DNA from 3 places in the Methylobacterium sp. AC832 genome. Region 2 is predicted to be linked to each of the others. Evidence: predicted binding sites of a transcription regulator. Region 2 holds the regulator's gene; each other region holds the start of a gene.
What was found. The regulator LexA, encoded in region 2, represses DNA repair genes until DNA is damaged. The targets are predictions, from matches to a motif close to TGTTCNNNNTGTGTTCNG.

Region 1: a site for LexA is predicted at 7,119-7,136, ahead of AC0IXR_RS23030 (putative DNA modification/repair radical SAM protein). Genes of this name have one in related genera too.
Region 3: a site for LexA is predicted at 4,685-4,702, ahead of recA (recombinase RecA). Genes of this name have one in related genera too.

What each region holds. Positions count from the first base shown of each region.
Region 1 covers NZ_CEEDMV010000010.1:69,141-79,166, reverse strand. Annotated here, with positions in the region: gene AC0IXR_RS23055 (OPT family oligopeptide transporter) at 1-370, shown strand, start outside; gene AC0IXR_RS23050 (Ros/MucR family transcriptional regulator) at 823-1,341, shown strand; gene AC0IXR_RS23045 (YoaK family protein) at 1,548-2,234, shown strand; gene AC0IXR_RS23040 (sensor histidine kinase) at 2,729-3,985, shown strand; gene AC0IXR_RS23035 (UdgX family uracil-DNA binding protein) at 4,304-5,887, opposite strand; gene AC0IXR_RS23030 (putative DNA modification/repair radical SAM protein) at 5,887-7,101, opposite strand; gene AC0IXR_RS23025 (RecX family transcriptional regulator) at 7,409-8,074, opposite strand; gene AC0IXR_RS23020 (TAXI family TRAP transporter solute-binding subunit) at 8,164-9,594, shown strand; gene AC0IXR_RS23015 (beta strand repeat-containing protein) at 9,876-10,026, shown strand, end outside.
Region 2 covers NZ_CEEDMV010000001.1:1,074,138-1,084,163, reverse strand. Annotated here, with positions in the region: gene frc (formyl-CoA transferase) at 1-1,027, opposite strand, end outside; gene oxc (oxalyl-CoA decarboxylase) at 1,119-2,858, opposite strand; gene AC0IXR_RS05000 (GntR family transcriptional regulator) at 3,646-4,338, shown strand; gene lexA (transcriptional repressor LexA) at 4,705-5,442, shown strand; gene AC0IXR_RS04990 (ComEC/Rec2 family competence protein) at 5,436-7,706, opposite strand; gene gltX (glutamate--tRNA ligase) at 7,885-9,312, shown strand; gene gltA (citrate synthase) at 9,542-10,026, shown strand, end outside.
Region 3 covers NZ_CEEDMV010000002.1:872,767-882,792, forward strand. Annotated here, with positions in the region: gene AC0IXR_RS11340 (DUF2147 domain-containing protein) at 147-572, shown strand; gene alaS (alanine--tRNA ligase) at 565-3,243, opposite strand; gene recA (recombinase RecA) at 3,533-4,624, opposite strand; gene cckA (cell cycle histidine kinase CckA) at 4,757-7,426, opposite strand; gene flhB (flagellar biosynthesis protein FlhB) at 7,547-8,614, opposite strand; gene fliR (flagellar biosynthetic protein FliR) at 8,665-9,429, opposite strand; gene fliQ (flagellar biosynthesis protein FliQ) at 9,461-9,727, opposite strand; gene fliE (flagellar hook-basal body complex protein FliE) at 9,932-10,026, opposite strand, start outside.

The DNA of each region.
Region 1 (10,026 bases), on a different contig from region 2:
GCGCGTGTTCCCGGCCCTCACGGTGGGCATCGGCATCTATCTTCCGCTGAACGTGGTGGTGACGATCGCGATCGGAGGCGTGATCGCGTGGCTGAGCGAGCGGTCGTTCCGGAAGCGCTTCGAGGGGGAGGGGGCCGAGCCCGCCTATGAGGCCGTGCGTCGCCGTGGAATCCTGCTCGCATCGGGCTTTCTCGTGGGCGAGAGTTTCGTCGGCGTCCTGCTCGCCGCCGCCGATACTGTCACCGGACGCAGCGCCTCCCTGACGATCGCCGGTCCCGAGTTGTCCACCGTCACCGAAGCGGCGGGCCTCGCCGTGTTTCTGATCGCGATCGGGATCTTCTACCGGGTCGTATCCCGCTCTCCGCGCTGACCGGCGCGCTCTCGTCATCGGGATCCCGTGCCGCACCGGGCCCCTTTTCGAAACCTCGCCGCCGGACTTGCGGATCGACCATTATCCAGGGCGGTCCGGCGCAGTTTTACTTGTGTGTCATGTTTTCCACTTCACCGTGCGATCAAGGCTATCATTTCAATCGCATTGTAATTCAATATGCATTCTGGCGGCTTGCTTTTGTGCCATGATAGAATTGAAAAATATGGAAAAGTTTTTTCCGGCAAAAATCAGTATTATGGGATGGGCACTGATTATATGAGGCGAAAATAAGACGTTCGTTAATAAATGATTGTGTGCGATGACTGAAAAACCGCGCTCTGTCCGGTTTTATACCAACGGTTCCTGCCCAGGGAATTATAGCTCTTGAAAGATTGTCATTCTCGCCGAAGTCAATCTATAGCCGTTGATGGATTGGCAGGAGTACCTACCACATGAGCGATGATGCCCAAGAATTTCAGGCCGATTATATCGAACTCACGGCCGACCTCGTATCCGCCTACGTCTCCAACAACTCGATACCTGCAAGCGCGCTGCCTGATCTGCTAAACAACGTTCACGCCGCGATCAGTGGTCTGGCTTCCAGAGGATCTGAGGCAACCGAGACCGACAAGATCGAAAAGGCGACACCGGCGCAGATCAAGAAATCGATTTCCCCGGACGCTCTGATCAGCTTCGAAGACGGTAAGCCCTACAAGACGCTGCGCCGCCATCTGACCCTGCGTGGTCTCAGCCCCGAAGCCTACCGCGCGAAATACGGCCTGCCGCCGGATTACCCGATGACCTCCGCGAGCTACTCGGCGCAACGCTCGGAACTCGCCCGGTCGCTCGGCCTCGGGCAGCCGCGCCGGGCCCCTGCGCCCGAACCGGAGGAGACGGTCGTTCAGGACGAGGCTCCGGCCCCCGAGAAGCCGAAGCGGGCGGGCCGTCCGCGCAAGGCCGCTACCGCCTGAGGGACACGTTCGGCCTGAGCCGAGGCCCGGTCGAAGCCGATCCGCACGCGACAGGCCCGAGCCGGTTGCGCGATCGGCTTCGAGTGACGCCGATCCGAAGGTGAGCGCGCTCACCTTCGGCAGGCCTTGCGCACGGGGAAGATCAAAGGCCCAGGAAAATCAAAGGCCCGGGAAGATCAAAGGCCCGGGAAGATCAGAGGCGCGGAATGCCTGTTCGGGATCATGGGGACACCTTGATCGGTGCCGGCCTCGCCTTCACTGCGGGGTTCGTGGACGCCGCCGCCTTCATCGCCCTCACCGGCCTCTTCACGGCGCATGTGACCGGCAATTTCGTGCTCATCGGTGCGGAGCTTGTTTCCACATCGAGCGGCGTCATCGCCAAGCTGCTGGCGTTGCCGGTCTTCATCCTGGCCGTCGCCCTGACGCGACTGGTCACCCTGGTCCTGGAGCGGAGAGGGGTGGCGCCGCTTCGGCCTTTGCTGGCCCTCGAGGCTGCCGTTCTCATCGCCTTCGCGGTTGCGGGCATCGCGCTGTCGCCCCTCGGATCGCCGGACGGCATCGCGGCGATCACCGTGGGTATGCTGGGCGTCGCCGCCATGGGCATTCAGAACGGGATCGGCCGTCTCGTCATCGGTCATCTGGCGGCGACGACCGTGATGACCGTGAATGTCACGCAGGCCGTGATCGACCTGACCGATCGCTTTTGCGGCGCGCGCGCCACGGCTCAGACCAATACCCGCCTGAAGCGGACGCTCTCGGCCGTGCTGGCTTTCGCCGTTGGGGCGTTGGCCGGGGCTTTCGGCGTGGCGGCCCTGTCCTTCTGGTCGATCTTCGTGCCGGCCCTCATCCTGACCGGGTTGATGATGATCTCCGCGCTAGGCCCGAACGCGTGAAAAGGCGCGGCGGCTGTATGGTCAGGGGCGAGGTCGACGGTCGTCTTATCCTGAAGCAGCCCCGCCGCCCCGATCTGCTCACGGGGTCGGCGGGGTGCATCGTGTCGTGTCCACACGACGGGAGCCGATACGCAACTTGGCTCGACATCAGGATGCACCGCTTCGGTTAGCAGAAGGCAAACTCCCCGTCGGGCGACTGGCCCGGATCGGGAATGCGGGGTCGTCCCGTCTCGAACCCCCTCGGGTCCGGCCTTCGCGACTTTTCGCAATCCCGAATCCTCGCGGAAACAATCCAGGCGACGGCGCAAGCATGCCTGCCCGTGGAAACCGTCTGTCCGCCACCATGCATCCCCGCGGCGTCTGAAGAGTTTGATGGAGGCACGACCGCGTGAATCGAGGGCGCTCGACGAGTCACATCTCGTGAGATCACACTGGGATCGCAGGGAAAGCCTTGGCTGTTTGAGGCCGCGGCCCCGCTGGGAAGAAAGCCGGACATGACGGCAGATCGATCGATGCCTCCGGGGGTGCCCATGGAGCAGGGAGGCGGAGCCGCGGAGCAGCTGGCCTACCGGCTTCGCCAGCAGGAACTTACCGCCGAGTTCGGGTTGTTCGCGCTCAGGACGCGATTCATCGACACGCTCCTGCAGGAGGCGACGCGTGTCTGCGCGCAGGGGCTCCAGAGCCGGTATTGCAAGATCATGGAATACTTGCCCGCCGAGCATCAGTTCGTGGTGCAGGCGGGGATCGGCTGGAAACCCGGAATCGTCGGTATCGCAAGGACGGGGGCCGATGCGGCGAGCCCATCCGGTTACGCCTTTCAGACCGGGCAACCGGTCATCTCGAACCATCTCGGGGGCGAAAGCCGCTTCCGCACGCCCAAAGTGCTCGAAGACCATGGGATCCAGCGGGCGATCAACGTCATCATCCGTGGCGAGGGCGAGCCGTTCGGTGTCCTCGAAGTCGACAGTCCGACGGAGGGGCGCTTCACCGAGGCCGATATCGCGTTCCTCCAGGGGTTCGCCAACCTGCTGGGCGGCGCGATCGACCGGCACCGCAAGGAAGAGGAGCTGCAACAGACGGAAGCCCGTCTACGGCAGGCCTTGGCGCATCAGGAGGTTCTCACGCGGGAAATCAGCCACCGGGTGAAGAACAGCCTTTCGATCGTGGCGAGCCTGCTGAACATGCAGGGCGACATGGCGACCGATCCCGTCTTGCGCGCCGCTCTGGGAGACGCGCGGAGACGGGTCCTCACCATCGCGACGGTGCACGACCGGCTATGGCGCACGGACGAGGTCCAGGTCCTCGATCTGGCCGAGTTCCTGGCGGAGCTCTGCGAACATCTGGGCGCATCGGTGGGGCCGAACCACAGACTGACCTGCGAGGTCGCGTCGGTCATGGTGGCGACGAACCATGCCGTGCCGTTGGGGCTCATCGTCAACGAGCTCGTCACGAACGCCTTCAAATATGCCTATCCCGACGGGGCCGGCGAAGTGCGGGTCTCGGTGACGCGGGAGGAGCCGGGACGGCTCCGGCTCGAAGTCTGCGACAGCGGCGTCGGCCTGCCAGCGGGCTTCGACCCGTCGCGGTCGAAGAGCCTCGGCATGACGGTGATCACCGGGCTCGGTCGCCAACTCGGCGGTCAACCGGAATGGCAGGATCTGCAGCCCGGCACACGGGTCGTGCTCGCATTTCCGTACCGGGAGGCCAGCGTACGAGAGGGGGCCGAGGACCCGGACACCCTCTCTTCCTGAAGCCTCACAATCCTCAGAGATCAGGCATGAGGAGCCAAGATCTTTTGGTCGGCAAGGTCTCTTGGTCGATATGTCCCGATCTCGCATCTCGTCATGCTGCCGATCGTCGGGTGACGGTCCGGCACGCCATGCTCTGGCTGGGTCGCTGCGTGACGTCCAGCAACGCGGACGATCCTTCTTCCGGGGTCGCTACGGTCATCAGACTTTTCTATCCTACCCGAGGCATCTCAGGCGGACCCGTGACACCCGAATGCGCAGGTCGTACCCGCAGCTAGGGGAAGGTCATCGATCGTAGCGCCGGATCCCGTGGCCAAGCCGCTATCCCCCCAGCGTGCGCGCCAGATCCCCGACCCGTTTCAGGTCGGCCACGAAGGCCGCGTAAGCGTCTTCCTTGGCTTCGTCGGGGAGGCGCAGGAGGTAGGAGGGGTGCACCGTGATGAAGCCCTCATAGGGCTTGCCGAAAGAAGCGGGGCCGCGGGCGCGGGTGATGGGGATCGCCTTGCCCGTCAGGGCCAGGACGGCGGTGGCGCCGAGGGCCACGACGAGTTTGGGGGCCACGAAATCCAGCTCCCGGTCGAGCCACCAGCGGTAATGGCTCACCTCGCCGGCGGTGGGCTTCTGGTGGATGCGGCGCTTGCCGCGCTCCTCGAACTTGAAATGCTTGACCGCATTGGTGAGGTAGGCCGCGTTCCGCTGGATGCCCGCATCCGCCATGGCGCGGGACAGGAGCTGCCCGGCCGGTCCCACGAAGGGGCGGCCCTGCCGATCCTCCTGGTCGCCCGGCTGCTCGCCGACGAAGGCGATGGCGGCATGGGCAGGGCCTTCGCCGAGGACGGCCTGGGTCGCGCCCGGTACCAGGGGCTCCGAGCGCCGGATGATGGCGTTGAGCTCCTCCAGGGAGGTGGGATCCTGGTCGGACATGGCGGCGACGGCCTTGGCGGGGTTACGCTTCGTCGGCATCTGCGGCTCCCGTTCGATCATGGCTTCCGTGCGGGCTGAGGCGGCGCGGACGAGGCCGGGAATCGCTGCTGTTTCCGGCATGTTGCGCCAATACTTCTTCGGCATCTCCGCCCGCATGGCGGCAAGGTTGGTGCGGGCGGGGTTGAACGTGCTCTCATAATAATCGCGCCAGCCGGCCTCGAACCCGTCGGCCTCGGGCGCATCCTCGCGTCGCCCCGGCGGGCCGAAGGTCAGGGTCTCCCCGTCCCAATGGGCGGAGCCGTCCGGCGTGAGGATCGTCCAGTGCAACGACCGGAAACGCGAGACGAAGAACGTGGTTGCCGCCTCCAGGATGTGATGGTCCGGCTCGAACCAGGCGACGAAGCGCTCGACGCCGTCGGCCTCAGTCCGCCGGAACCGCAGGAAGGCGTGCATCTTGTGCAGGTCGCGGGCGATGGCCTTGCGCATCCGGTCGAGCCGATGGACCAGCGGGTCGCTTCCCACTTCCAGCAGGCCACGCTCGCCGTGAGTGATGCGCCAGATCAGAGTGTAGAGCAGGGCGTAGCGCTCGGGGTCGCGGTGCGGGACGACCATGCGGATCAGGTCGGCCACCGCGCGCGGCAGGCTTAGTGGCGCATCGGAGCCGGATTCTGGCTGGGAGACCTGTCCGAACAGGCCGGGGGCCTGCCCGATGGACCAGATGACTCTATCGGGCGGGACCGATGCGGCGGCGAGCCGGCGCGCTGCGGCGCGGAACCCGTCGAGATCGGCACCCTCGTGGAGGATGACCGTTTGGAGTGATCCGCCCGACCCTCCCCCCTCTGCGGGGGAGGGTGGCCCTCGCGTGAGCGAGGGTCGGGAGAGGGGAGCGTCATCTCCAGAGAGGTCGCCCCCTCTCCCGCCTGCTCCGCAGGCACCCTCCCCCGCAGAGGGGGGAGGGTGGTGCTCACCATCGCGGTCCATCAGAACAGGCTCAGCTGCCGCGCTGGCTCGACGAGCTTGGCGCGCAGGTCCAGCCGGTCGGTACCGCCGGGGCCCGGGTGATAATCGGCGGCGATCAGGAACGGGCGGGCCCGTTTCAGGCCGGAGGTGAGACGGGCGACGTCGTCCAGGCGCAGCCGTGTGTGGCGGCGCGCCTTCACGATCTTGTCGACGGCACGCGCACCGAGGCCCGGCACCCGCAGCAGCATCTCGCGGTCGGCGGCGTTCACGTCCACGGGGAAACGCCCCCGGTGCTTCAGGGCCCAGGCCAGTTTCGGATCGATGTCGAGGGAGAACATGCCGTCCTCGGCGGCATCCGCCACGTCGTCGGCGGAGAAATCGTAATACCGGATCAGCCAATCGGCCTGGTAAAGCCGGTGCTCGCGCTGGAGCGGCGGGGATTTCAGCGGCAGTATGGCGGAGCCGTCGGGGATCGGGCTGAAGGCCGAGTAGTAGACGCGCTTCAGGTTGAACGAACCGTAGAGAAGGGCGCTCTTGCGGATCAGCGCCTCGTCGGTGGTGGTGTCCGCGCCGACGATGACCTGCGTCGACTGGCCGGCGGGCGAGAACCGGCGCTTCTCGGCCTTCGCCTCGGTGATCCGCGCGCCGATCTGCTTCATCGCGTTCTGGATGACCGGGCCGTTCTTCTCCGGCGCCAGCCGGTGCAGGCTGGCATCGGTGGGGAGTTCGAGGTTGATCGAGAGCCGGTCGGCATAGAGCCCCGCCTCTTCCACCAGCCAGGGGCTCGCCTCGGGGATCGATTTCAGGTGGATGTAACCGCGAAAGCCATGGTCGCGCCGAAGGCTCTTGGCCACCCGCGTCAGCAGTTCCATCGTATGGTCGGGCGACTTGATGATGCCCGAGGAGAGGAACAACCCTTCGATGTAGTTGCGCTTGTAGAACTCCACCGTGAGGGTCACGACCTCTTCGACGGTGAACTTGGCGCGAGCGACGTTGGAGGAGCGCCGGTTCACGCAATACGCGCAATCGAACAGGCAGTAATTGGTCAGCAGGATCTTCAGGAGCGAGATGCAGCGCCCGTCCGGCGTGTAGGCGTGGCAGATGCCGGCGCCCGTGGTCGAGCCGAGTTCGCCCTTGCCCGCCACCCGTTTGGGTGCCCCCGATGAGGAGCAGGAGGCGTCGTATTTCGCGGCATCGGCCAGGATGCGCAGCTTCTTGGCGAGGGTCTCGTCCATGACAAGGACATGCGCGTCGTTCGTGTTTCGTTCAAGTTTTTGTCGGGCCGGGTCGGAAATGCCGCAGGGTGCTGTCCCCTCTCCCCGCCGGGCGGGGAGAGGGCCGCATGGACCTTGTCGTCCATGCGGCGAGCGCAGGCGAAAGCCGAAGCGGGGGTGAGGGGGTGAATCCGGATGAGGCTTGTACGGCTCGGCCCCCTCACCTTCGGCTGCCGCCTCGCTTCATGCCCCGACGAGGGGGCATGAAGCCCTCTCCCCGCACGCGGGGAGAGGCGGAAGCACCGCTCGGCTGACGGAGATACCTCCATCACCGGTAGAGCCCGTCCTCCGCATTCACCTCCTCGTCGACGATCGTCTTCGCCAATCCGTACGAGAACCCGGCCCGCGCCATCGAGGCGAGATCCTTGTCGCGGTGGGCGGCACGGAGGTCGGGGCGGCGGAACGGGCCGAGGCGGCGGCGCTTGGCATAGGCGCGGGCCGCCACCTCTTCCGCATTGGTGCCTTCCTCCTCGCCCCGGTCGCGCTCGGTCTCCAGGGTTTCGGCGATCAGCGTCCGGTCGACCCCCTTGGCGGCGAGCTTGGCCGCGAGGCCGCGGGCGGAGGTCCCGCGCCGGCGCAGGGTCGCGGCCCGCGCGGCGGTGAACCGGGCATCGTCCACGAGGCCGGAGGAACGGGCGCGCTCCACGATGGCGGCGACGGTCTCGGCGAAGGTGGAGGGGTCTTCGTCCCGGAGCCGGCACCTCTTGGCGACCCTGCGCTCCAAGGTCTGGCGCAGCATCGCCACGGAGGCGCTGTAGCGTTCCAGGTATTGCAGAGCGACGCGCTCCAGATACGCGGCCGTGACCGGCGGCGTAGCTTTTGCCTCGCGGGGCGTGGGTTTTGCCTCGCGGGTATTAGGTTTTGCCCCGCGGGGCGTGGGTTTTGCCTCACGAGAGGGCCCAGGCCGTCCCGCTGCAACGTTTCGAGCGTTCATCGGTTCATCACGCTTCGGACAGGTTTCAGGATCATGTCGCGCATCGTCTCGACCGTGAACCGGTTTCCTGTCTTACCCCGAGAGGACGCATGCATGTCATGCCGGCATTCCTCCTGAAGCGCGAGTGGCTCCTGGTCGCGCTCGGCCTCGGCTTCGCCGTCCTGGCGGCCGCCGTGGTCTACCTGTCGCGCCCGACCGTTCTCACGGTGGCGGTCGGTCCTCGCGACGGGGCCGAGGCGCAATTGCTCGAAATCTACGCCCAGGCCTTGAGCCGGGCACGGGAGGACGTGCGCCTCAACGTGCGGGCCTATGACGACGTGCGCGACAGCGCCGCGGCGCTCCAGGCGGGTCGCGCCGACCTCGCCGTGGTCCGGCCCGACGTGTTCCTGCCCGATAACGGCCTGACCTTGGCCCTCCTGCACGAGGAGACGCTGCTCATCGCCACGCCGGAAGCGAGCGAGATCGAGAGCTTCCCCGATCTTGCGAAGAAGCGCCTCGGCATCGTCGAGCGCCACGCCGCCGACCGGCCCTTCGTCACCAATCTCCTCGCCTTCTACGATTTCACGGCCGTGCCGGCGCCCGAACCCGGTCAGACGCTCGCCACCAGCCATATCGCCCTCGTGCCGCTCAAGCCCGGCGAGGTCACGGCCGCCCTGCAGGCCGGCACCGTGGACGCCGTCGCCGTCATCGCGGCCCCGACCTCGAAGGCCGCGATTTCCACGGTGCGGGCGGTGGAGATGGCCTCCCACGAGAAGAAGATCACCATCGTCTCCGTGCCCGATGGCGACGCGATCGTGCAGCGGATGCCGGAACTGCAATCGGCGACGATCCCAGCGGGTACGTTCGGCGGCCGGCCCAAGCGCCCCGATGAGGACGTGAAGACGGTGGGCGCCTCCTACCGGCTGATGGCGCGGGGCGCGGTGAGCCGCTACTCGGTGGCGTCCGTGACCCAGCACCTGTTCGAATGGCGCTCGAAACTCGCGCCCAACGCCCCCATCGCCAACCTGATGAAGGCCCCGGATTTCGAGACGTCGGTGGCCGCCACTAGCGCCCGCCTGCCCAACCATCCGGGCGCGGTCGACTATTTCGAGCGTGAGCAGCAGACCCTGTTCGAACGCTACGAGGATTACGTCTACCTCCTCGCCTTCTTCGGCGGCACGATCGGCTCCGGCATCGCCTGGCTCGGCCAGCGCCTCGCCCGCCAGCGCCGCGAGCGGGTGGACGTGGTTCTCGACCGGCTGCTCGACATCCTCAGGGACATCCGCTCGGCCACCACGAGGGAGCAGCTCGACGGCCTCGTTCGCGAGACCGACGATCTCGTCACCGACGTCGTTCAGCATGCCCGCGAGCGCAATGTCGACACCCGCGCGATGAACGCCCTGATCCTGGCCATCGACGCCGTGCATGGCGCCATCGCGGATGCCCGCCGTTCCCTCGTCACCGGCGCCGAGCCCGAGCGCCGACCCCTGCGGACGCGGTCCGCGCGTCTCCTCAGGCTGGATCGGCCGGCGGCAGAATAGCGGCGGTGACCATGTGGTTGGTCCGCTGCCGGCGGAACACGGGGAACGAGCGCTAGCGGCTGCCGTTCGTGAGCAATCTTCGTTTTAATCCATCCAATGCGTAGAATTCATCTCATTCTTTCGTGGGAGTAAACTGCCACGCTTAACAAGAGATAAGATCAGGGATCGCCGGATATTATTTTCGAATTCTGAAACCTTCGTGGTTAGCCATCCGTACCTGCCCGACCGCAAGCCTGCGAGCCGCACACGCATCTCAGGCAGCGCGTAAGGGAGACGACGCAATGGGTACGATCAATGGCGATAACGGCGACAACGTCCTGAACGGCACCGAAGACGAAGACACCATCAATGGCCGCGGCGGTAACGATACGATCGACTCGGTCGATCGTCCCGCAAACATCTTCGCAGGTTCGATCAATCCTGTGCGTGATG
Region 2 (10,026 bases):
CGATCTCCTTCATCGAAAGGATTGGACCGCAGGGGACGTGAAGCGCGTTGAGCGTTTCCATCGCCTCGAACTTGGTCTTCGACATCGTCCAGGCTTCGACCCGGGTGAAAATCTCATTCAGATGCGGCAGCCGCGCTTTCGGCGTCGCGTAATCGGGATGCGTCTTCCATGTCGGCTCGCCGATGACATCGCAGATCGGCTCCCAGACCGCGCCTTGCGCGATGAAGTAGATGTAGGCGTTGGGATCGGTCTCCCAGCCCTTGCACTTCAGGATGCGGCCCGGCTGGCCACCGCCGGAATCGTTACCGGCACGCGGCACCGAATCGCCGAAACCGATCCCCTCCCCGTACTGGCTGTATTCCTTGAGAGGTCCGCGCTCCAGCCGCTGCTGATCGCGCAACTTCACCCGGCATAGGTTCAGGACGCCGTCCTGCATGGCGCAATCGACCTTCTGGCCGACGCCGGAATGCGTCCGTTGGTAGAGCGCGGTGACGATGCCAAGGGCGAGATGGAGGCCGGTACCGGAATCACCGATCTGAGCGCCTGACACCATCGGGATATCGGTACGGAACCCAGTGGTGGAGGCCGCACCTCCTACGCATTGGGCGACGTTCTCGTAGACTTTGCAATTCTCATAGGCGCCCGGCCCGAAGCCCTTCACCGAAGCGAGGATCATGCGCGGGTTAGCTTCATGAATCGCCTCCCAGGTCAGTCCCATCCGGGCAAGCGCGCCGGGAGCGAAATTCTCCACGAGAACGTCACACTCCTTCACCAACCGCCACATCACCTCGATCCCCTTGGGGTTCTTGGTGTCGAGCGTGATGGAACGCTTATTGTGGTTCAGCATCGTGAAATAGAGGCTGTCCACATCGGGAATGTCTTGGAGCTGTTGGCGTGTGGCATCGCCGACGCCCGGACGCTCGACCTTGATCACGTCCGCGCCGAACCAAGCCAGGAGCTGGGTACAGGTCGGGCCGGACTGGACATGAGTGAAGTCGAGGATCTTCACGCCTTCGAGGGCATTCATAGGACTCTTCCGCGTTGAAGGGCGTTCGGCGGATATGGGCGCCGGCCGCCCCGGCGTCGCTGACGCTGGAGCGGCCGGACGGACCGACGGCCTACTTCTTCTTTTTGACTGCGCTCTGCGGGTTCAGGCTGCCGATATTGCCGCTTTCGGTGCCAGCCTCCGGGTCGATCACCGCGTTGATGAGGGTCGGGCGGCCCGAATCCATCGCGGCGTTGACGGCCTGAGAGAGCTCGTCCGGCGTCGTCGCGTTGACGCCAACACCGCCGAAGGCTTCCATCATCTTGTCGTAACGGGAATCCCGGACGAAAACGGTCGTTCCTGGATCGCGGCCGGTCGGATCCGTATCGGTGCCGCGGTAAATGCCGTTGTTGTTGAACACGACGATGCAGACCGGCAGGTTGTAGCGGCAGATCGTCTCCACCTCCATGCCGGAGAAGCCGAAGGCGCTGTCGCCCTCCACCGCGAGGACGGGCTTACCGGTCTCGACAGCGGCGGCGATGGCGAAGCCCATGCCGATGCCCATGATGCCCCAGGTGCCGACATCGAGGCGCTTGCGCGGCTGATACATGTCGATGATGCCACGGGCGAGATCGAGGGTGTTGGCCCCCTCGTTGACGAGGATGGCGTCCGGACGTTCGGCGATGATGGTCTTCAGCGCGCCGAGTGCGCCGTGGAAATCCATCGGCGTCGAATTCTTGCGGAGCTTCGACGCCATCTTGGCGAGGTTCTCTTCCTTCTTGGCAGAGATGGCATCGGTCCAGGATGCCGGCGGGGCCTGCCAATCGCCCTTCATCCCTTCGAGAAGCGCGGTGACACAGGAGCCGATATCGCCGACGACGGGCGCCACGATCTCGACATTGGAGTCCATCTCTTTCGGCTCGATGTCGATCTGGATGAACTTCTTCGAGCCGGGGGCGCCCCAGGTCTTGCCCTTGCCGTGGGAGAGCAGCCAGTTGAGGCGCGCGCCCACCAGCAGGACGACATCGGCCTCCTTGAGGACGAGCGAACGGGCAGCACCCGCCGATTGCGGATGGGTGTCGGGCAGGAGGCCCTTGGCCATGCTCATGGGCACGTAGGGGATGCCGCTGGTTTCCACGAGAGCCCGAACCTCGTCGTCGGCCTGCGCATAGGCCGCGCCCTTGCCGAGCACGATGAGGGGGCGTTTGGCGCTCTTCAGGACATCGAGTGCGCGCTTGATCGCGGAGGGGGCCGGCAGCTGGGCCGGGGCCGCATCGATGACCTTGACCAGCGATTTGGTGCCGGCATCGGCCTCCATCACCTGAGAGAAAAGCTTGGCAGGTAGATCGAGATAGACGCCGCCGGGGCGGCCCGAAACGGCGGCCCGGATGGCCCGTGCGACGGCAATGCCGATATCGGCGGCGTGAAGAACGCGGAAGGCGGCCTTGCACAGGGGCTTGGCGATGGCGAGCTGGTCCATCTCCTCGTAATCGCCCTGTTGGAGATCGACGATCTCGCGCTCCGACGAGCCGGAGATAAGGATCATCGGGAAGCAGTTAGTCGTGGCGTTGGCCAAGGCCGTGAGGCCGTTGAGGAAGCCAGGCGCGGAAACCGTGAGGCAGATGCCGGGCTTCTTCGTCAGGAAGCCCGCGATGGCGGCGGCGTTGCCGGCATGCTGCTCATGGCGAAAGGAGATGACCCGCATTCCTGCGGCCTGGGCGAGGCGACCGAGATCGGTGATCGGAATGCCGGGCACGCCGTAGATCGTGTTGATGTCATTGAGCTTCAGCGCGTCGATGACGAGGTGGAAGCCATCGGTGAGTTCCGGCTCGGCCGAAACGTCGACATCGATTCTCTGGGCCAAAGCTGACATCGTGTTCTCTCCCTGGTTCTTTGACGTTTTATTTTGATTGGCGGTCCGCAAAGTCGGCGAACCGATGACGTGAACTTTTCCGCCGCGGGATTTGGTTCTCTCGTACAGCGCAAACCCGATTGTGATGCGGCTTCGGAGACCGCGGGATTCCTCGACGTTAGATCGTCGTCCTGGCAGTGACTTTGGAGTTGGCGTTGCAGTGAAGTCGGCCAGCGGGACGTTTCATTCTCCCTCGACGGGGCGTGGATTTTCTTCAACGGGAATCCAAAAATTTATGATCTCTTTGGGTATTCCGCGCAGCTTAATCTTTGCGGTGACTTGGCGAGGTCGATGGTGGACACAACCAAATCACCATGTTTTATAATGCCTCCCGCCAGTCGAGCGGCGTTCGCCGGCTGGCGATCCCGCGCCTGCCTCGAACAGAGAAGACGCTTTGACCCGATCTAGCAGTCAAAAACTGCTGTAAGCCCTCCGACCCGGTGGGCAATTGGTGGCATACCAAATACCAACTGTCAAACGGAATTGCATGATTGTGCCGATCAGCATCGGATCACTGGAACGCGAGGCTTCGCATGGCCGGTCGACACAGGAAGAATACAACTCCTTCCTACATGGTAATCGGAAGTCTGCTCTTCGAACCGTAGCGAGGAAAGCGCCACTCAGCTTATGTTAAGAGCTTTGAGCGGGCCGAGGCATTCCTTGTATTTCAAACGCGAGTTTGGCATGCTTCACACCAAGTGTGCTCGCCCGCGTGTGCGAGTTTAAATTATTCTAGGTGGCATGAAAAATGGTTAAAACCGACACATTTCAAGTAAAGCCTATCGTTGCGACTTCAAGCTTGCGTGCATTGGCTTATGACGCGCTCAAAGAAGCAATCACGAACATGAACATTTATAATCAGCGTGAAGAGGTTCGCCTGGATGAGCGAAAGCTGTCCTTGAACCTTGGCGTGAGCCGCACCCCTGTGCGCGAAGCGCTGACGGTATTGGAGCAGGAAGGCTTCGTGCGGTTCGAGGCCCGTCGCGGTGTCTTCGTCATCAAGAAGTCGAAGAAAGAAATTGTCAGCATGATCCAGGCTTGGTCTGCCTTGGAGAGCATGGCTGCGCGCCTCGCCTGCGAGCGTGCCACCGACGAACAACTTCACTGCCTGCGTGAGCACTTTCCAGAATTCTATGAAGGACGCCCGTCGGATCATCTCGACGAGTATTCGGAGGCCAACATTCGCTTCCACCAGAAGATCATTTCGCTCGGCCAGTGCGACGTGATCAAAGACATCACCAGCAACCTGCTGATGCATGTCCGCGGTATTCGCAACACCGCGCTGCGTCAGGGGGAACGCGCGGCCAACTCGATCAAGGAACACGTGGCGATCATCAAGGCATTGGAAGCGCGCGATGCAGATCTGGCGGAACGCCTCGTGCGCGAGCACGGCCTCGGCCTCGCCAGCCATGTTGAGAAATATGGTGACTATCTCGACTGATCGACGCTGCCCCCAGAGTACCCGCCATATCGCATGGCTCCCCGGCCGTCGGTGACCGACTAAGTCATCGGCGGGGACTGGGCGCGCGGCTCCGCCGGACACCGCGAAGGCCCGCCATACAGGGGCGGGGTAAGCCCCCGCGGCACGACGCCCCTTCGGATGCTTGAAGGGCCCGGCGGGTGATACCGGCGGACGCCAAGCCGGCCAGCGGCAAGGCCGCTTGAACGAAACATTGCGCCTCAGGAACAAACTCTACCACCGGGTTAACGGAACCCTTGCAGAACACTTGCGGAACGTCTACCGTGTTCGTGTTTTGTTTCAGCGGCGTTAGTCGCGGCCATTGGCTTCAGTGGAAGAGTGATCTGTATGTTGACGCGTAAGCAGCTGGATCTTCTCCAATTCATCCAACAACGGATGCAGGAGAGTGGCGTCCCGCCCTCCTTCGACGAGATGAAGGACGCCCTCGATCTCAAATCGAAGTCGGGGATCCACCGGTTGATCACAGCCCTCGAAGAGCGCGGATTTCTGCGTCGTTTGCCGAATCGCGCCAGGGCGATCGAAGTGATCCGGATGCCTGAGAGCCTGACCGGTGCACCGGCGCCGAAGCCCGCTCCCACCGGTGAAGTTCGCCGCTTTACGCCGAGTGTCGTCGAAGGCGGTCGATCCAAGGCGATGCCGTCCCTGCGCCAGCCAACGACCCAGGCCCAGGACGAGAGCGGAAGGTCGATCACGATCCCGGTCATGGGACGGATCGCGGCCGGCACGCCGATCTCCGCCATACAGAATCAGAGTCATTCCGTGACGCTATCACCGGACTTCCTGGCCGGCGGCGAACATTACGCACTGGAGGTCCGCGGCGATTCGATGATCGAAGCGGGTATCCTCGACGGTGATCTTGTCGTGATCAAGAAGCAGGACACTGCGAATACAGGCGACATCATCGTTGCCCTCATCGACGATGAAGAGGCCACATTGAAGCGCCTGCGTCGCCGCGGTTCCTCCATCGCTCTGGAGGCGGCAAACCCCGCCTACGAGACGAGGGTTCTGGGACCGGATCGTGTTCAGATCCAGGGGCGGCTCGTCAGCCTGGTCCGTCGTTACTGAAGCCCGTCCGGCTGCGTTTCGGATGACGGATCGCCGTCGTCGGCCTCGGCTTCTATGGGTTTCGCACTCGGTCCCGATTCCTTCGGAGGCGAAGGGGACGGCGTGACGACGGCGACCGCCCGCCGCCATGGCGGACGAGAATGAGGTTGGTGGGCGGACGTGACCTGCGGTCCTTCGGGGCCGAAACGGATGGCGGTAGCGCCGCGTAGGGCCAGGTATGCGCGATCGATGACGAAGCCGGCCCGGCAGTCTTTGGGGGCGTCACGGCGGGCGATGATCACACTCGCCCGTTCGCAATCCTCCGCGAAGGCCCGCTTGTCCTTGACCAGGGCGACGATCCGACCCGGCCCTAACTCGACGACGCATCCGACGGTATCGCATCGGCTTCTCGGCGAGGCTGCGACGGCGGCGACTTTCCGCGAATCGCCATCCGCCTTGAGCCATTGTTCGAGGACGAAGGCCGGCGGGCTGCCGAGAATGCTCAATCGGCCGTCCCCGTCGCGGAAGGCTGCACCGCCACCCTCACGGTCGATGTAGACGTCGTAACGCGGCGGCATGGTAGCGAGCACGACACCGAGAGCGGCCGGAGCAAGGCCGATCCAGCGTAAGCTCGAGACGGGAAGTGTCAGCAGGAGCAGGGCGAGAGCAAGCAGGCAGAGTGCCGTGCTGCCATAGGCCGGGACGACGAGGGTGGCGTGTCCGAACCCGCTGATCCAGCCGGAGATCGTGAGCATCCCGCGTACGGCGAGCCCCATCGCCCACCAGACCGGCTGGTCCAGTGCGAAGGGATAGGCGAGGATCCCAAGAACCGCCGCCGGCATCACCGCCAGGGAGACGAGGGGCAAGGTCAGGGCATTGCCGACGATGCCGAAGGGCTGGACGGTCTGGAAATGATAGGTTGCGAAGGGTGCCGTGGCGATCTGGGCGATCAATGTCGTCGCCAGCGTGCCAAGGACCGCGACAGCCAGAAACCGCCAGATCCGGGCCAAGAGGCCCGCACCTTCGCGTGGCGGCATCCAGCGATTGAGCGCACCGGCGCAAGCGATGAGGCCGGCTACCGCGCCGAAGGACATCTGAAAGCTCGGGCCGAGAATCCCGTCCGGCTCGCGCGCGAGGGCGATGAGGGCAGCGAGCGCGAGGTTCCGCATGCTCAAAGCCGGGCGATCCACCAGGATCGCGCCGAGCATCACCAACGTCATGATGAGCGAGCGTTCGGCAGCGATATCCCAGCCCGAGAAGACGCAATAGGCCGTGACACCCACCATGGCGAAGCCGGCGGCGATCTTCTTGATCGGCCAAACCAGGGCGAGCCCCGGAACGAGGGCGAGCAGCGCGCGGACGAGCCAGAACACGACGCCGGCTGCGAGCACCATGTGGAGGCCGGAAATCGAGACGACGTGGTAGATTCCCGCCGCACGCAGAACCTCGTTGGTCTCGGCATTGATGAGGCCGCGCTTGCCCGTTACCAGGGCGGCGGCCACCGCGCCGGCCTGCCCGCCATTGGCGTCGGTGATGCGCCGGGTCAGCGCGTTGCGGGCGTCGTCTACGGCGGCTGCCAGCGCTACGGAGCGGGGCAAAGGCCTGGGCGGAGCCTTGACGTCGATCTTGCCTACCAGGGAACCGACGGCACCGATCCCGCGAAAATAGGCATCCCGGGCGAAATCATATCCGCCGGGGCGGGCCGCGTCGGGCGGCGGCAGGAGCCGTGCCGTCGCCGAAATGAAATCGCCCGGCTTCAGCGCGAGGGCCTTCTTGTAGGAAACGCGGACCCGCCTGGGCCGGCGATCCGGCGGGAGGTTGCCGAAACTCTCCACGAGGACGATCAGGCGGGCGCCGACTTCCCGTTCGTCGAGGGCTTCGACCAATCCGGTGAGCGGGGCAATCGTCGTCCGGGCCAGGACGGGTGCCGCTACGACCTGCATCCTCAGGGTGGCGGCCGCGAAACCCAGGAAGGCTACGGCAAGTCCGAGAACCAATGCCAAGGCCACGGGCCTCGAACCGAGGCGAAGTGCGAGGGCAGAGAGTGCGGACGCGACGAGGAGGGGTGCTGCCAGCGCCGGCTGACCATCCGTGGCGGTGAAACAGACGAGGATGCCAAAACCGAACGTGACGGCAAGCCAGGGAAACAGGCGCCTCTGTTCGGATTCCTGAACCAGCCCGTCGACGATCCAGCGTCTAATCGCGCCGATCAGGATCGCGGGTGAGCGTGACGAGGCCAAGGCGGCACCCGTCGCACCCGTGGCTCGCGCACTGGCCTGCGCCATCTCCGGCTGCGTCTCTCCTCACGGCTCACGAAGCGCGAGAGATGCCGCCCGCGCGAAATCGTCCCCGTTTCGCGACTCGGCGCCACGCTTTCTTAACGTCATCGAAAACGCATGCTACATGCGCCGATCCGGGCCGGTCGATCCGCCCTCTCACTTCACGCACAAGTTTAACCGCCCGATGTCGTCACCCGTCGTTACGCGCTTTGCCCCCTCCCCTACGGGGTACCTGCATATCGGGGGAGCGCGCACGGCGCTCTTCAATTGGCTCTATGCCCGTCATTTCGGCGGCAGGATGCTGCTGCGCATCGAGGATACCGATCGGGAGCGCTCGACCCAGGGCGCCATCGATGCGATCCTCGACGGGCTCCGCTGGCTCGGGCTCGATTGGGATGGGGACGTCGTCTACCAGTTCGCCCGCGCCGCGCGGCACCGCGAGGTAGCGGAAAGCCTGCTCGCTTCGGGCAACGCCTATCATTGCTACGCGACGCCGGACGAACTCACCGCCATGCGCGAAGCCGCGCGGGCCGAGGGACGTCCCATGCGCTATGACGGGCGTTGGCGCGACCGCGATCCTTCGGAGGCACCTGCGGGAGTGAAGCCGGTCATCCGCCTGCGCGCCCCATCAGAGGGCGAGACGGTGGTGGAGGATCAGGTTCAGGGCCGCGTAACCTGGGCCAACAAGGATCTCGACGACCTCGTCCTCCTCCGTTCCGACGGCAATCCGACCTACATGCTCGCGGTCGTCGTCGACGATCACGACATGGGCGTCACCCATGTGATCCGTGGCGACGACCACCTCACGAACGCCGCACGGCAGGGCCAGATCTATGATGCGCTCGGTTGGTCCGCACCCATCATGGCCCATATCCCGCTCATCCACGGTGCTGACGGCGCCAAGCTCTCGAAGCGCCACGGCGCGCTCGGGGTCGATGCTTATCGCGACCTCGGCTACCTGCCCGCCGCCTTGCGCAACTACCTCGTCCGCCTCGGCTGGAGCCATGGCGACCAGGAGGTGTTCTCGACGGAGGAGATGATCGCTGCCTTCGATCTCAAGTCGATCGGACGCTCCGCTGCCCGTTTCGACTTCGCCAAGCTCGAGAACCTCAATGGGCTCTACATCCGCGGCGCGGAGGATGCCGTACTGATCGATGCGATCGAGACGATCCTGCCGGCCCTCGCCGCCGACCGCGGATTGCCCACGACCCTATCCCCCGAGCTTCGTGACAAGCTGCGGGCGGCGATGCCCGGCCTGAAGGAACGCGCCAAGACTCTGGTCGAGCTTCTCGACAGCGCCTATTACCTCACCGCCTCCCGGCCGCTCAATCTCGATGACAAAGCGAAGACACTGCTGAGCGAAGAGGCCCGCCAGCGCCTCGCCGCGATCCTGCCGGCTCTCGGCGACCTTCCGGAATGGAACGCGGCCTCCACGGAAGGCGCCGTGCGCCGGTTCGCGGAGGAAAACGCGCTCAAACTCGGCCTGATCGCGCAGCCCCTGCGGGCCGCGCTGACCGGGCGCGCGACCTCACCCCCGGTTTTCGACGTCATGGCCGTACTCGGACGGGATGAATGTCTGGGTCGCTTGGCCGATCAGGTGGCGTCCGCCTGATCGCATGCATCGAACCGGTGACAGATCGGCCCGGTTTTCGCTTGAGGGATAGCGTGGAGAGGGGGATCGGTTGAAGGCGGTGGGCCGATCCGCTAACCCGATAGATGTGTGAGCACTTGCAGCATAGGTCTGCCCGTGCGCTCCGGGCCGAAGTGGTGGGTGTCGCCATGCGGACCGGCGCTCCCCTCTGCCAAGGTCTGCCTTCTGCCAAGAAAGGGTCCACGTCTCCATGAGCGCCTCCAGCACGATCTCCGTGGGCGACAACCAAGTCGAGCTTCCGATCAAGTCCGGTACGATCGGACCTGACGTCATCGACATCGGCAAGCTTCACGCCAAGACCGGCATGTTCACCTTCGATCCGGGCTTTACCTCCACCGCGTCCTGCGAATCGAAGATCACCTATATCGACGGCGATGCCGGGGTGCTCCTCTATCGCGGCTACCCGATCGAGCAGATCGCCGAACAGGGCGACTTCCTCGAGACGTGCTATCTGATGCTGTTCGGCGAATTGCCGACGCCCGCCCAGAAGGCGGATTTCGACTACCGGGTCACGCGCCACACCATGGTGCATGACCAGATGAACCGCTTCTTCCAGGGGTTCCGCCGCGACGCCCACCCGATGGCGATTATGGTGGCCTGCGTTGGCGCGCTCTCGGCCTTCTATCACGACTCGACCGACATCTCGGACGACAAGCAGCGGATGATCGCCAGCTT
Region 3 (10,026 bases), on a different contig from region 2:
TAGGCGCGTGGACGGCTTTCCTGTCAAGGGATGCCCCAGCCCTCGATCGACTTGCTCCCCCCGTACCGGAGGGGTAACTCCCGCCTCCTTCAGAGCCGGGCCGATCCGACGGCCGCCGTGACCATTCGAGAGCAGAAAGGATCATCATGACGTCGAGGCAAGTCACCTCACGGCCCACCGTTGCGCTTTTGATGGCGCTGGCCATGACCGGGGCGGCCTTCGCCCAGAAGGGCATCGACCCGAGCGGGGTGTGGTTGACGGAGAACGGTGATTCGAAAGTGCGGATCGCACGTTGCGGAAGCGGCTATTGCGGCACGCTCGTCAGCGTTCCCGGTCCGGGGCTGGATTCCAAGAACCCCGATGCGTCGCTGAAATCGCGCAACCTCATCGGGATTCAGATCATGAATGCGGGCACCCCGTCGGGGGACGGCTATGACGGCTCGCTCTACAACCCCAATGACGGCAAGACCTATTCGGGAAGTCTCACGGTGAAGGGGCCGAACGTCGTCGAGGTCGCCGGCTGCGTAATGAGCGTGTTCTGCAAGCGGCAGACCTGGAAACGCGTCAACTGACCGACAGGGCTTCGCGGATTGCGTCGATGGCGGCCTGGGCGCCCGATCCTTCCGGTCCGCCGGCCTGTGCCATGTCGCGGCGACCGCCGCCGCCCTTACCGCCCAGATGCCCGGCGCCCGCCCTGACGAGGGCGACCGCGTCGTAGCGGTCGGTGAGATCCGCGGTCACCCCGACCACGAGACCGGCTTTTCCATCGGCCGACAGCCCGACCAGAGCGACGATCCCGGAGCCGATACGGCTCTTGCCGGCATCCACCAGGCTCTTGAGATCGCGGGTCTCCACGCCTTCCACGACCTTGGCCATCACCTTGATGCCGGCGATTTCGGTGACGCCGTCATCGCCCCCCGACGTTCCGCCCATCGCCAGCTTCTTCTTGGCTTCGGACAATTCGCGTTCCAGGCGGCGGCGATCCTCGATGAGGGCGCTCAGTCGCTCGGGCACGTCGGCGCTCTGGGACTTCAGCAGGCCTGCGATCTGGCTCAGGGTGCGGCTTTCCTCGGCGCGGTGACGCCGGGCCGTCCCCGCCGTCAGGGCCTCGATCCGGCGTACGCCGGCACCGACCGCGCTCTCGCCGAGCACGGTGATCTGGCCGATTTCGCCCGTACGAGCCGCATGGGTGCCGCCGCATAGCTCGATGGAGAAGGCCGGGAGCCGGCCCTCCTCGGCGAGTTCACCCTGGTTGTCGACCGGACGCCCCATGGAGACGACGCGAACCTCGTCGCCGTATTTCTCGCCGAACAGCGCGCGGGCGCCGGAGGCGACGGCCTCGTCCTGGGCCATGAGCTTGGTCACCACCGGCGTGTTCTGCAGCAGCACGGCGTTGGCGATGTCCTCGACGGCGCGAAGTTCGACCTCGTCCAGCGGTTTGGGGTGGCTGAAATCGAAGCGCAGCCGCTCGGGGGAGACCAGCGAGCCCTTCTGGGCCACGTGGTCGCCGAGTACCTGACGCAACGCCTCGTGCAACAGATGCGTCGCCGAATGGTTGGCCCGGATGGCCGAGCGACGGGCATGATCGACGGCAAGCTCGACCGGCTGACCCATGGTGAGCCGACCTTCGTCCACGGTGACGTGGTGGACGAAAAGATCGCCGAGCTTTTTCTCCGTGGCGGTGACGCGCGCCTTGAGGCCGGTGGCAGAGAGTAGGCCGGTATCGCCGACCTGACCGCCGGATTCGGCGTAGAAGGGTGTCTGGTTGACGAGGACGAGGCCGGTCTCGCCCGCCGACAGGCCGTCGACCTCGCTGCCTTCACGTAGGATCGCGGTGATGATGCCTTCGGCGCTCTCGGTCTCGTAGCCGAGGAACTCGCTGGCGCCGACGCGCTCCTTGATGCCGTACCAGACCGTCTCGGTGGCGGATTCCCCGGAGCCGGTCCAGGCTGCTCTCGCCGCTTGGCGCTGGCGCTCCATCGCCTGGCCGAACGCCTCCGTGTCCACGCCGATGCCGCGCGCCTTCAAGGCGTCCTGCGTCAGGTCGAGAGGGAAGCCGTAGGTGTCGTAGAGGGTGAAGGCGGTCTCACCGGACAGGTTCTGGCCCTGAACCAGCGAACGGCTTTCCGAATCGAGGATGGCGAGGCCACGCTCGAGGGTACGGCGGAAGCGGGTCTCCTCAAGGCGGAGGGTTTCCGAGATCAGGCTCTCGGCGCGGGTGAGTTCGGGATAGGCCTGACCCATCTCGCGGACCAGGGTGGGGACCAGGCGGAACATCACTGGCTCGCGTGAGCCGAGGAGTTCGAGGTGGCGCATGGCCCGGCGCATGATGCGGCGCAGGACGTAGCCGCGGCCCTCGTTCGACGGCAGCACACCGTCGGCGATGAGGAACGAGACCGAGCGCAGGTGATCGGCGATGACGCGGTAGGAGGCGACGTTTCCTGCCTCGGGGGGACGGCCGACGGCGTGGCTCACCGAGTCGATCAGCGCCTTGAACAGATCGGTGTCGTAATTGCTGGTGACGCCCTGGAGGATCGCCGCCATGCGCTCCAGCCCCATGCCGGTATCGATGGAGGGGCGTGGCAGAGCGAGGCGGTTGCCCGGCTCGATCTGCTCGTACTGCATGAAGACGAGGTTCCAGAATTCGAGGAACCGGTCGCCATCCTCGTCCGGCGAACCGGGAGGACCGCCCTGCAATCCGGGGCCCTGATCGATGAAGATCTCCGAACAGGGACCGCATGGGCCGGTATCGCCCATCTGCCAGAAATTGTCCGAGGTGCCGATGCGGATGATCCGGTCGTCGGAGAAGCCGGCGATCTTGCGCCAGAGCCCGGCCGCGTCCTCGTCATCTGCGTAGACGGTGACGAGGAGCCGGTCCTTCGACAGGCCGAACCCCTTCGTGATCAGGCTCCAGGCCAATTCGATCGCCTGCGGCTTGAAATAATCGCCGAAGGAGAAATTGCCGAGCATCTCGAAGAAGGTGTGGTGGCGCGCGGTATAGCCGACATTGTCGAGGTCGTTGTGCTTGCCGCCGGCGCGGACGCATTTCTGCGCCGTGGTGGCACGGTTGTAAGGCCGCTTCTCGACGCCGGTGAAGACGTTCTTGAACTGCACCATCCCCGCATTGGTGAACATCAAGGTCGGGTCGTTACGGGGAACGAGGGACGACGACGGCACCACGGCGTGGTCCGCCTTGGCGAAATAGTCGAGAAAGGCCGACCGGATCTCGTTGACGCCGCTCATCGTGAAATGACTCTGTCGTGCGCTTGGGGCGGTCGAGACGACAACCCGAGGCTTCTTCGTGGCTTGCGCCCTCATAAGGAGGCCGGACCGTCGAGTCACGCCCGCTCCGCGATCGTGCGTTCCTGTTTCTTAACGCTGCACCCTTCGAACGCTCGGCGGCGCTCGTCTCTGGACTTGGCGATCGACCAAAGAGTGAGCATCGGGCCGATTCGCACCGATAGGATAATCCGAACATGAAAGAGGCCGCCGCGATGGTCCGCGACGGCCTCTTTCATGACTTACGAGGCGATCAGGCCTCGCCTTCGTCCAGATCGTCCGCCGTGGGCTTGGCGGTCTCGAGGATCTTGTCGGCCAGCAATCCCGAATTCTGCCGGATCGCGGCTTCGATCTTGTTGGCGATGTCCGGATTGTCGCGCAGGAACCCCTTCGAGTTCTCGCGGCCCTGGCCGAGGCGCTGGCTCGCATAGGAGAACCAGGCGCCGGACTTCTCCACGATCCCGGCCTTCACCCCGAGGTCGATCAACTCACCGACCTTCGAGACGCCCTCGCCGAACATGATGTCGAACTCGACCTGCTTGAAGGGCGGCGCGACCTTGTTCTTGACGACCTTGACGCGGACCTGGTTGCCGATCGCCTCGTCACGATCCTTGAGGGTCGAGATACGACGGATGTCGAGGCGCACCGACGCGTAGAACTTCAGTGCATTGCCGCCGGTGGTCGTCTCCGGGCTGCCATACATGACGCCGATCTTCATCCGGATCTGGTTGATGAAGATGACCATGCATTTCGAGCGCGAAATCGAGCCCGTGAGCTTGCGCAGGGCCTGGCTCATCAGGCGGGCCTGAAGGCCGGGCTGGCTGTCGCCCATCTCGCCCTCGATCTCGGCGCGGGGCGTGAGCGCCGCCACCGAATCGACCACGAGCACGTCGATAGCGCCCGAGCGCACCAGGGTGTCGGTGATTTCCAGGGCCTGCTCGCCGGTATCGGGCTGCGAGATCAGGAGATCGTCGAGCTGCACGCCGAGCTTGCGCGCATAGACCGGATCGAGAGCATGCTCTGCATCCACGAAGGCGCAGACGCCGCCCTTCTTCTGGGCCTCGGCGATGGTGTGAAGGGCAAGGGTGGTCTTGCCTGATGATTCGGGGCCGTAGATCTCGATCACCCGGCCACGCGGCAAGCCGCCGACGCCGAGCGCGATGTCGAGGCCGAGCGAACCGGTGGAGACGGTCTCGACCTCCGCCACCTTATCGTTCTTGCCGAGTCGCATGATCGAGCCCTTGCCGAAAGCACGCTCGATCTGGGACAGCGCGGCATCGATCGCCTTCGCCTTGTCCTTGTCCACCATCGGGGAATCCACAACTTTCAGCGCGGGCTGAGCCATTCGTCGGCATCCTTATGCATGGGGAGAGCTCAAGGCTCAATGTGCCTCGGATGCGAATGATGTACTTGTTTTGTTCTCTTTTTGCAAGGTGCCGGGTGCCGATTTCGCATCATTCGGCGGGAGAACGTCGCCCTAACGGGCGATCGTCTCCTTCACCGTTTCCACGAGCTGCTTGAGGCTGAAGGGCTTGGGCAGGAAGTTGAAATCCTCGCCGTCGGGCAGGTTCTTGCGGAACGCGTCCTCGGCATAGCCGGATACGAAAATGACCTTCAGATCAGGACGGTGCTTGCGCAGTTCGCGTAGCAGCGTCGGGCCGTCCATTTCGGGCATCACCACGTCGGAGACGACGAGATCGATGGTTTGGTCGACATCGCTGATGAGGGCCAGAGCGTCGAGGCCCGAGGCCGCTTCCAGCACTGTGTAGCCCCGTGCCGACAGGGCCCGGCTGTTGACCGCGCGGACCGGATCCTCGTCCTCCACCAGCAGGATCACGCCCTGCCCGGTATGATCGGGCGAGGGTTTGCGCGGGGCGGATTGCCCGCCACTGCCGGGCTTTTCGAGGTCACGCGCTCCCCTGAGCCGGCTGGCGGCGATCTCCGCGTTGCTCTGCGGGGCAACGGCGACGGCGATTTCCGGAACGGGCTCGGCCGCAGGCTCGTGACGCGGCAGGTAGATCCGGAAGGCGGTGCCGCTGCCAACGGTCGATTGCACGTCGATGGTGCCGCCGCTCTGCTTGATGATGCCGAAGACGGTGGACAGGCCGAGGCCGGTCCCCTTGCCGATATCCTTCGTGGTGAAGAAGGGCTCGAAGATCTTCTCCATCACGTCGGGCGGGATGCCCTCGCCGGTATCGAGCACCTCGATCAGGACATGGTCGCCCGCCGGTGCGCCGGGTTGGCGCTCGTTGGTCTCTTGGCCTTCGAGGATGTTGGCGGTGCGGATGAGCAGCTGGCCGCCATTCGGCATCGCGTCACGGGCATTCACCGCGAGATTGACGATGACCTGCTCGAACTGGTTCACGTCGGCCTTGATCGGCCAGATGTCGCGCCCGTGCTTGAGGTCGAGATCGACACGCTCGCCGAGCAGGCGCTTGAGCAGCAGCGTCAGATCGGACAGGGCTTCGCCGACATTCATCACTTCCGGGCGCAGGGTCTGGCGCCGCGAGAAGGCCAGCAGCTGCCGCACCAGGCTCGCGGCCCGGTTGGCGTTCTGCTTGATCTGCATGATGTCCTGGAAGGCCGGATCGGTCGGCCTGTGGCTGGCCAGCAGAAGGTCCGAATATCCGATGATGGCCTGGAGGACATTGTTGAAATCGTGCGCGATGCCGCCGGCGAGCTGGCCCACCGTGTCCATCTTCTGGGTCTGGGCGATCTGCTGCTCGAGCTGGCGCTGCGCCGTGGTGTCGAGGGCATAGAGGATCACGCGCTCGCGGTCGGCCGGCGTGGCCGCATCCGCTGCTGCCGAGGTGTCGCCGCCGGCCGGGCTGAGCCAGACCCGCGCGGAACGGTTTCCCGGCCCCGCCAGCGCCACCTCGATCGGTTGGACTTCCACGGTCCCGTCGGCGGCCTTCACCAGGGCGCCCTCGAGGACGGCCCTGTCGCGGTCGAGCAGGGCTTCCCACATCGTCGGCTCGGTGCCGAGCTCGCCACGCCCATCCGGCACGGCCTGGCGTGGGGTGCCGCCGAACAACCGGGCGAAGGACGCGTTGGCCCGGGCGATGCGCCCGGTCCGGTCGAGGGTCGCGATGGCGATGGGGCTGTTGTTGAGGAAGCGGGCGAGCCGCACCTCGGCGGCGCGCTGCGGCTCGTCGCTCTCGGCCCCGGCGGAGCGGTTGAGCACGAAGGTGCGCGACGGGCCCGGCTTGCCGTCCTGGCCGAAGGCGACGCGATGGTAGAGCCGGGTCGGCAACGGCTGGCCGTTGCGGCGCCGCAGGTCGAGGTCGAACCGGTCGGTGCGCACCTCGCCGGGCAATCCCTCGGTGGCGGTGAGCACGTCGGCGCTGGGTGCGATATCAGGCAAGCGCAGGCCGCCGGACCCCACGGTCGCGAGGTCGTAGCCGAGCCAGAAGGCCAGCGTCGCGTTCATGTAGACGATGGAGCCTGCCGGATCGATGGACAGGAAGCCGGCCGGCGCATGGTCCAGGTAATCGATCGCGTGCTGAAGCTCCTGGAAGACGTTCTCCTGGCGCTCGCGCTCGTGCGTGATGTCGGTGACTGTCCACAGGGTCGCCGGGAGTCTCGGCCTCTCCACCGCGCGCACGGCGATGCGGAACCAGGCGAAGGCGCGCTCGGTCTCGCCCTGAGGCGGGGGCGCCATGCGGATTTCCTCCACGTGGCCGCGCCCGTCATGGGCTGCCTGGGCGAGGCGGTAGACCGCCTCCGACACATCGGGCGAGCCGACGAAGACGCGCTCCACCGGCCTCAGGTTCGAGAAGGTCTCTCCACCGGAAATACGGAGATAGGCTTCGTTGGCGTAGATGAGGCGGCCGCCATCCTCCACCACGATGGCGCCTTCGGGCGACGCGTCGACGATGGCTTTGGTGATGTCGTCGCGCCCGGTCTGTCCCGAGAGCTGGAGCGCGCCGATCGCCAGGGCGAACAGGCAGAACACGCCCGCCATGGCCAGCAGCGCGAGGAGGCCGAGGATCAGCGGCTGCGCCTGTTCGTTCGCGACGAAGGACAAGCCCACCGCCGCGCCCACGAGAAGTCCGGCGAGAACGAGGAGCAGTCCGACCCGCCCAGGCCTCTCCGACCGGTCGATGGCGCTCGACACCGGTTTCGTTGGTCCGCTCACCTCAGCCATTTCGGCGCCATTCCACCCTCGACCGATCCCGGTTAGCGCCCGGGCCGCGTCGGCAGCAAGGGTATCCTCAGGACGTCACGGACCAGTCTCGTCAAAAACGGTGCATAAAGCGTGGCGTTTTCACGCCGCGCGGCGCTTCAGCCGCATGACGAAGCCGATCACCTCCGCCACCGCGCGGTAATGTTCGGCCGGAATCTCGGAATCGATCTCCACCGTGGCATGGAGCACCCGGGCCAGCGGCGGGTTCTCCATGATGGGAACATCGTGCTCCTTGGCCACGGCCCGGATGCGCAGCGCGAGGGAATCGACGCCTTTGGCAACGCAGATCGGAGCCGCCATCCCGGCCTCGTAGCGCAGGGCGACGGCATAGTGGGTGGGGTTGGTGAGAATGACCGTGGCGGTCGGGACGTCGGCCATCATGCGCTTGTTGCCCCGCGACGCGCGGATCTGCCTCATCCGGCCCTTCACTTCCGGATTGCCCTCGCTCTCCTTGTGCTCCTGTTTCATCTCCTCCTTGGTCATGCGCAGCTTCGAGCGCCAGCGGAAGCGCTGATAGAAGGCGTCGCCCATGGCGATGACCACGAACATGGCGAGCATACCGCCGAGAAGCTTGAGGGCGATGCCCAGGATGGCAGGCAGCATCGCCGCGGGGTCGAGCCGGGCGAAGACCTCGAGCCGGTCGCGCTCGTTCCACAGGATGGTGCTGGCGACGACCCCCACCAGCATCAACTTGGCCAAGCCCTTGATGAACTGGACCATGGCCTCCACGCCGAAGATGCGCTTGACGCCGGCCATCGGTGAGATGCGATCGAATTTCGGCATCAGGGCATCGGTGGAGAAGACCAGGGGGTGCTGGACCAAACCGCCGGCGAGGCCTGCAATGACCACGAGGCCGACGGGAATCAGGAGCGCCTGGCCGCAGATCAGCAGCATCCGCATCCCCATCTCGGTATAGGCGGTGGGGTCGGAAGGGACCTGATGCGCGTTCATCAGGAAGGCGCGCAAGCTGACGAGGAGGTCCTTGGCGATCGTTCCCGATGCCAGCAACAGCGCCATCATGAAGGCGGACAGGATGAAGAAGGTGTTGACCTCGATGCTGTTGGCGACGTTGCCCTGCTCGATCGCTTTCTCGATGCGCCGCTGAGTCGGCTCTTCTGTCTTGTCTTCCTGATCGCTGTCGTCGGACATGGCTCAGCGCTCCCCTGTCCGCTGTCTCACAGGTCCTTTCGACACTGCCGTCACCGCCCGGTCAACTCGCCGAGATAGCGGCCGATGTCGTCGAGGAAGACACCCATCATGATGCCGAGGCTGCCGAACAGGATCAGCATGCCGATGAGGACGGAGGCCGGCACCGCGATGAAGAAGACCTGCATCTGCGGCATCAGGCGCGAGAGCACACCGAGCCCGACATTGAACAGGATGCCGAACGCGATGAACGGCGCCGAGATCTGGACCGCCAGGAGGAAGCCCCGCGCCATCGCCCGAAGGGCGAGCTGGGCCGCCTCCCCCATGGCCAGCACGCCGCCGGGCGGCAGCATCACGTAACTTCGCCCGATAGCGTCGAGAGCCACGTGGTGCAGATCCGTGGCGAGGATGAGGGTGATGCCGAGCATCATCAGGAAATTGCCGAGCGCCGCCTGCTGGCCCCCCTGCGTCGGGTCCACGGTCATCGCGTAGGACAGGCCCAATTGCTGCGAGACGATGACGCCCGTGGTCTGCAATGCGGCCAGCACCATGCGGACGGTGAGGCCGAGGACGAGCCCGATCAGTAATTCGCCGATAAGAAGCGAGATCAATCCGGGGGCCGCGAGGGTGGCGCCCTGCATCGGCAGGAGCGGGCGCACCATCGGGAACAGGATCAGCGAGACCAGCAATGCGAAGGCGAGGCGGATCCGCGGCGAGACGGATTGTTCTCCGAGCCCCGGCAGCAGCATCATCAGCGTGCCGATACGCGCGAAGGTGAGCAGGTAGGCCGCCGCGATGCCGGGCAGGAGCAGGTTCATGATCCTGCATAGCAGCGCCCGGCCCGGCGCGTCATCCGCCGGACACGATGCGGGCGGCGATGCGCGTCATGTAGCCGGCGAGCGCATCACCCATGAAGGGCAGCATGAAGAGAAGCGCTGCGAAGACCGCGACGATCTTGGGCACGTAGATGAGCGTCTGTTCCTGGATCTGCGTCAGCGCCTGGAGCAGCGAGACCACGAGACCGACGACCAAGGCGACGATCATCAGCGGTCCTGCGACCTTGAGAAAGACGAAGATCCCGTCCCGGGAGACGTCGAGGATGGCAAGGCCGGTCATGGAAGTGAGCTCGCGGATTGTTTCGGGGCGGCGGCGATGTCGGCCGGCATCTCGTCTGCGCCCTCATCCTGAGGTGCCGGAGCGGAGGCCTGGAAGGAGGGCTCCAGTTCGCTCGCCGGGCTCTGGAGGGCTCCTTCGAGGCCCGCTGACGCGGGCACTTCAGGATGAGGAGGCGGGCAGGAAGGCAAAGAAAAGCGGTGGCGACTAGATCTGCATCCGCATGATTTCCTCATAGGCGGAGATCACGCGGTCCCGGACGGCGACCAGGGTCTGGAGTGCCGTCTCGCTCTCCGCTACGG